DNA from 2 places in the Micromonospora sp. NPDC048930 genome. Region 1 is predicted to be linked to the other one. Evidence: predicted binding sites of a transcription regulator. Region 1 holds the regulator's gene; the other holds the start of a gene.
What was found. The regulator HspR, encoded in region 1, represses chaperone genes until heat shock. The targets are predictions, from matches to a motif close to TTGAGTNNNNNNNACTCAA.

Region 1 (3,406 bases):
GACCGAACCGACCTGCGTGCAGGTCATGCGCCGGGGTTACCAGCTCGGCGAACGGCTGCTGCGGCCCGCCCTGGTCGCGGTCGCCGATCCAGAGTAGTGCCGACCCGTGACGTCCCGCCCGCCCACGTCGGGCGGGCGGGACGATCGGGGTACGTCCCGTGGAAGGGGGTGGACCGGTGAGTTCCAAGGACTGGATCGAGAAGGACTACTACGCCGTGCTTGGCGTGGAGAAGTCCGCCTCCTCGGACGAGATCAAGAAGTCGTACCGGAAGCTGGCTCGGGAGTCGCACCCGGACCACAACCCCGGTGACCCGAAGGCCGAGGAGCGGTTCAAGGCCGTCTCCGAGGCGTACGCCGTGCTCGGCGACGACAAGAAGCGTCGCGAGTACGACGAGATGCGGTCCCTCTTCGGCTCCGGCGCGTTCCGCCGCAGCGCCCGTGGCGGTGGCCAGCCGGGCGGCATGCCGTTCGATGTCTCCGACCTGTTCGGCGGGGCGGCCGGCGGCGAGGCCCGGTTCGGCGGCGGCGGTGGCCTGGGCGACCTGTTCAGCTCGCTCTTCACCGGCGGCGGCGCCGGTGGCGCCACCCGCCCGCGCGGTCCCGCGAAGGGCCGGGACGTGGAGGCCGAGGTGGCGCTCGACTTCGAGGACGCGGTACGCGGGGTCACCCTCCCGCTGACGCTGCGCGCCCCCGGGGTCTGCGACACCTGCCACGGCAACGGGGCGAAGCCCGGCACCCAGCCGGTGGCCTGCCCGGTCTGCCACGGCGCCGGGGTGACCACCCGCAACCAGGGGTCGTTCAGCTTCTCCGAGCCGTGCCGCAACTGCCAGGGCGTCGGCACCATCGTCGAGGAGAAGTGCCCGGAGTGCCACGGCACCGGCGGGGTGACCAAGACCCGGACGCTGAACGTCCGCTTCCCCGCCGGGGTGGCCGACGGCCAGCGCATCCGGCTGGCCGGCCGGGGCGAACCGGGCGAACGGGGCGGTCCGGCGGGCGACCTGTTCGTCCAGGTGAAGGTCCGCCCGGACGAGCTGTTCGGGCGCAGCGGGGACGACCTGACCCTGACCGTGCCGGTCACGTTCGCGGAGGCGGTGCTCGGCACCGATCTGCGGGTACCGACCCTGGACGGCACGGTGACCCTCCGGGTGCCACCGGGTACGCCGAGCGGTCGGGTGCTCCGGGCCCGGGGCAAGGGCGTCGTACGCAAGGACGGCCGCGCCGGTGACCTGCTGGTCACCCTCGACGTGGTGGTCCCGGCGAAGGTGTCGGACGAGGCGCGGGCGGCGCTCGAGGCGTTCGCGGAGCAGACGCCGCCGGCCGCGCGGGAACATCTCGACGCGCGGGTGCGTCGATTCAGTTGACCGGGTGGAAGGCAGCGGAGGTGAGCGGGGATGTCGGAGGAGTTCGTCGGCTCGGGTGACCCTGCCTACGAGGCCAAGGTGCTGATGATCTCGGTGGCGGCGCGGATGGCGGGCATGCATCCACAGACCCTGCGCCAGTACGACCGACTGGGTCTGGTCCAGGCCGGTCGGGCCGCCGGCGGCGGTCGCCGGTACAGCGTCCGGGACGTGGTGCTGCTCCGCGAGGTGCAGCGGCTCAGCCAGGACGACGGGATCAACCTGGCCGGGGTCAAGCGGATCATCGGGCTGGAGCGCCTGCTGGAGGAGGCTCAGCAGCGGGTGGCCCGGCTGGAGGCGGAGCTGGACGCCGCGTATCGCCGGATCGCCGAGCTGGAGTCGCTGGGTGGCTTCTCGCGCGGCGACCTCGTACCCACCAACCGCACCTCGACCGCGCTGGTCGTCTGGCGCCCTCGCCGCACTCCCGACCGCTGACCGCGTAGCCACCAGTTCCGCTGCCGAAGGCCGGCGCGCCCCCCTCCGGGGCCGCGCCGGCCTTCACGCTTCTGCCATCCGGAGATCTTGGAAGGAGACGGCCCCCGGAGGGGCCGAAATCTTCCAAGATCTCGCCGTGGATGACGCGGCGGGCAGTGGGTTCCGGGAAAGTGAGGCGTGCGAGGGGTGGGGTTCGCTAGCCTGTGAATCAGGGCCAACCAGCTCAATCCGGACGCCGAACTGGCAGGGGGAGCCATGGCGGAATCGGCGAAGAAGGTGGCACAACAGGCGGAGGACCGGCTGGAGAAGGTGGCCGAGAACGTCCGTGAGCGATTCGACCGGGTCACCGGGGGACGCTTCACCGACAAGATCAAGGAAGGGCGCTTCGCCGACCAGGTCGATCACGGCATCGACCAGGGGCGCGCCGAGACGAGGCGCCGGAGCCAGGGCGGATCGGAACGCTGACGATCCGCGACGTGCGGGCCGGGACCCACGGGGGGTCCCGGCCCGTTCGTCGTACCCGGGCGGGCCGGGACGCGGTGACGCCGTGCGAGGGGGTCCCGGCCCGTTCGTCGTACCCGGGCGGGCCGGGACGCGGTGACGCCGCGGGAGGGGGTCCCGGCCCGTTCGCCGTACAGGGTTCCCACCACCCTCCGGCCGGCCACCGGCACTCGGTGGAACGTCGGTGGCGGCCGGGCCGGATGGCGGCTCGCCGTACTTATCCTTCTGACCGACCCGCTGGGTCCCATGGTCCGGATCACCCGGTTAGCGGCCCGAATGGTCGAGCCGGCTGCCGGCTCCACTCTGGCAGCATGCCGGTCCGGGGCGCCGGACGGCATGCGGCCGGCGGGGAAGGTGTGGTGGACGGCGTGGTGGGGCACGGCGGCGCGCTGGAGGTCCGCGTGCTCGGACCGGTCGAGGTGCGCGTCGGAGACGTACCGGTCGATCTCGCGGCCGCTCAGCTGCGTACGCTGCTCGCCGCCCTGCTGCTCGACCTCAACCGGGTGGTGCCCGCCGAGACGCTCGTCGACCGGCTGTGGTCCGACAAGCCGGTGGCGAGCGCCCGCGGCAGCTTGCAGGCGTACGTCTCCCGCCTGCGCCGGCTGCTCGACCAGGCGGGCGTACCGGCCGCCGAGGTCCTCGCCACCCGGCCGTCCGGCTACCTGCTGGCCCTCGCCGGGGACGCCTTCGACGCCACCCGCTTCGAACAAGCGGTACGCACCGCTCACGAATTGCGGGACGCCGGCCGGTTCACCGACGCCCGTCGGGTCCTCGACGAGGGACTCGCCCTGTGGCGCGGCCCGGCCTACGCCGACATTCCCGTGCCGGCGGTGCGGGCCGAGGCGGTGCGACTGGACGAGGGGCGCTGGTCCGCCCGCGAGCTCGCCGCCGAACTCGACCTCGCGCTCGGCCGGCACGGGCACCTCGCCGACGAGCTGCTCGCCGCCGTGGGTCAGGCCCCGCTGCGCGAGCGGCTGCGCGGCGCGCTCATGCTCGCGCTCTACCGCAGCGGCCGGCAAGCCGACGCGCTCGCGGTCTACGACGAGGGCCGGCGGTTGCTCGCCGACGAGCTC
Region 2 (3,406 bases), on a different contig from region 1:
AACAGCGTCCTGCGACCGCTCGCGGACAAGCGGACCGCGACGTTGAATCGGATCGCCACGGCGATCGGCCGGGTCGCGCCGCGTCCCGAGGGATTGGACCAGTTGGCCCAGTGCGCGCTGGCCGACAACGCCCAGAACGGCGGCCAGAGCGGTGGTCAGAACGGCGGTCAGAACGGTGGCGACGACAACGGCGGTCAGAACGGCGGCAACAACAATGGCGGCAACAACAACGGGGGGAACAACGGCAACGGCCTGGGTGTGCTCGCCAAGGACTGCACCAACAGCCGGCTGCAGCCGCACGACGGTTTCCAGGCCGGCAACCGCTGCGTGAGCACCGCTTTCGGTGAGGTCGGCGCGGCGGCGAACAACCCGTCGCTGCTCATCACCCAGTTCCCCAACCAGGTCCGCCGCAACCAGCCGTTCACCCTCCGGGTCAGCACCCGGAACCTGGTCCGGGACCGCTTCCTCGCCGCCGGTCAGGGCGGCTACTACCTGGAGAGCTCGCTGCTCGACGACCAGGGCCTGGTGCGCGGCCACTTCCACACCGCGTGCCGGATGCTCAACAGTCTCCGCCAGCCGCCGAACCCCCAGGACGTGCCGGCGTTCTTCGTGGCCACCGAGGACGGCAAGGGCAGCGCCCAGCCGGACGACGTGCTCATCCAGATCCCCGGCCTGCCGCAGTCGGGTGTCGCGCAGTGCGCGGTCTGGGCCGGTGACGGTTCGCACCGGATCCCGATGATGGAGCGGGCCAACCAGACGCCCGCGTTCGACGTGGTACGGATCCGGGTCAACTGAGGATCACGACGGCCGGAGCCGCCCGGGGCGTACCTGGGCGGTTCCGCCGTCGGCGGGTCCGGGCGCCGGACGGGCGACGGGGGTTGGCACCGGGCGCCGGCGGGCCTCTCGTGGCTGAAAATTGTGAACACCGGGAAAAGCCATCGGGGCCACGCCGATTTCTCAGCGTGACCCCGGGATGCCCGACGGTGAGCCGGGACGGCTCAGCGGTTCTTGTACGCCTCCACCACCGACACGGGGATGCGGCCCCGCTCGGAAATCTCGTAGCCGTTCTTCGCGGCCCATTCCCGGATGGCGCGGTTCTGCTCGCGGTCCATTCCCGAGGTGGCCGGGCGGGTGGTCCGGCGCGTGGTGCGGGCGCTCTCCACCGGCCCGCGCCCGATCCGCCGGCCAGCGCTGATGTACGGGTCCAGGGCCTTGCGCAGAACGCCCGCGTTCTCGTCGGAGACGTCGATCGTGTACGCCACGCCGTCCAGGCTGAACTCGACGGTACGGTCGGCCTTTCCGCCGTCCAGGTCGTCGGTCAGAACGGTGATTACTTTCCTTGCCATCGCCATTGCTCCCTGTGTCGGGCGGGGTGTGGCTAAGAGTTTGACGTACGGCGCGGCAATTTCGCAACAATACCGGTCGTTCGCCATTCGGTGCGTCGGCAAATCCGTGCTGCCGGAATGGCGCGGCCGGGCCGCCGGGGCCGACCGGGGCCCGGCGGAGGAGTGGCGTGGGTCACAACCCGGAACAAGGGGAACGCTTTGTTACTTGAGTCTGTCACGCTCAACTCAACGTGATAGCAGGTGTTCGATGGCAACTCTTCCGGTACTTCCACTGACCGACGCCGTCCTGCTGCCCGGCATGGTCATCCCGGTGACCCTCGACCCGACCACCCAGGCCGCGGTCGACGCGGCCCGCGCGCACAGCGACAAGCAGATCCTCGCCGTGCCCCGCATCGACGGCGAGTACGGCCCGGTCGGCGTGATCGCCACCATCGAGAAGGTGGGCCGGCTGCCCAGCGGCGAGCCCGCCGCCGTGGTCCGCGGCCTCGCCCGCGCCCGGATCGGCTCCGGCGTGCCCGGACCGGGCGCCGCCCTCTGGGTCGAGGCGACCGAACTCGACGAACCCGCCCCGGCCGGCAAGGCCCGGGAACTGGCCCGCGAGTACCGCGCGCTGATGACCTCCGTCCTCCAGCAGCGCGGCGCGTGGCAGGTCATCGACGCGATGGAGCGGATGACCGACCTCTCCGAGCTGGCCGACTCGGCCGGCTACGCGCCCTGGCTCAGCCTGGCGCAGAAGACCGAACTGCTCGCCGCCCCGAACGTCACCGCCCGGCTGGAGCTGCTGGTCGGTTGGGTGAAGGAGCACCTGGCCGAGCAGGAGATCACCGAGCAGATCAACAGCGACGTCCGCGAGGGGCTGGAGAAGTCCCAGCGGGAGTTCCTGCTCCGCCAGCAGCTCGCCGCGATCCGCAAGGAGCTCGGCGAGGACGAGCCGGACGGCTCCGCCGACTACCGGTCCCGGGTCGAGTCCGCGGACCTGCCGGAGAACGTACGCGAGGCCGCCCTGCGCGAGGTCGGCAAGCTGGAACGGGCCAGCGACGCCTCCCCGGAGGCGGGCTGGATCCGGACCTGGCTGGACACCGTCCTCGAGATGCCGTGGAACACGCGTACCGAGGACAACACCGACCTGGCCGCGGCCCGCGCGGTGCTCGACGCCGACCACGCCGGCCTGGCCGACGTGAAGGACCGCATCCTGGAGTACCTCGCGGTGCGCAACCGGCGCGCCGAGCGCAACCTCGGCGTGGTCGGCGGCCGCGGCTCCGGGGCCGTGCTCGCCCTGGCCGGCCCGCCCGGCGTCGGCAAGACCAGCCTCGGCGAGTCGATCGCCCGGGCGCTGGGCCGCAACTTCGTCCGGGTCTCCCTGGGCGGCGTCCGCGACGAGGCCGAGATCCGCGGCCACCGGCGCACCTACGTCGGCGCGCTGCCCGGCCGGATCGTCCGCGCCCTGCGCGAGGCCGGCTCGATGAACCCGGTGGTGCTCCTCGACGAGGTCGACAAGCTGGCCGTCGGCTACTCCGGCGACCCGGCCGCGGCCCTGCTCGAGGTGCTCGACCCGGCGCAGAACCACACCTTCCGCGACCACTACCTCGAGGTCGACCTCGACCTGTCCGACGTGCTCTTCCTGGCCACCGCGAACGTGGTGGAGACCATCCCCGGCCCGCTGCTGGACCGGATGGAGCTGGTCACCCTGGACGGCTACACCGAGGACGAGAAGGTGGCCATCGCCCGGGACCACCTGCTGCCCCGGCAGCGGGAGCGGGCCGGACTGACCGCCGAAGAGGTGACCGTCGCCGACGAGGCGCTGGCCCTGATCGCCGGCGAGTACACCCGGGAGGCCGGCGTCCGGCAGCTCGAACGGGCCCTGGCCAAGATCCTGCGGAAGGTCGCCGTCGCGCTCGCGTCCGACCCGACGCCGGTCCGGGTGGACTCCGACAACCTGGCTCGCTACCTGGGCCGGCCGAAGTTCACCCCGGAGTCGGCCGAGCGGACGGCGGTGCCCGGCGTGGCCACCGGCCTGGCGGTCACCGGAGCCGGCGGGGACGTGCTCTTCATCGAGGCGA

Region 2: lon (endopeptidase La) is a predicted target of HspR. The motif match lies at 1,552-1,570, and genes of this name have one in related genera.

The regions. Positions count from the first base shown of each region.
Region 1 covers NZ_JBICUB010000007.1:379,060-382,465, forward strand. Annotated here, with positions in the region: gene grpE (nucleotide exchange factor GrpE) at 1-97, shown strand, start outside; gene dnaJ (molecular chaperone DnaJ) at 177-1,361, shown strand; gene ACGFI9_RS20930 (heat shock protein transcriptional repressor HspR) at 1,392-1,832, shown strand; gene ACGFI9_RS20935 (hypothetical protein) at 2,088-2,297, shown strand; gene ACGFI9_RS20940 (ATP-binding protein) at 2,645-3,406, shown strand, end outside.
Region 2 covers NZ_JBICUB010000003.1:531,898-535,303, reverse strand. Annotated here, with positions in the region: gene ACGFI9_RS11295 (hypothetical protein) at 1-795, shown strand, start outside; gene ACGFI9_RS11290 (Lsr2 family protein) at 999-1,346, opposite strand; gene lon (endopeptidase La) at 1,594-3,406, shown strand, end outside.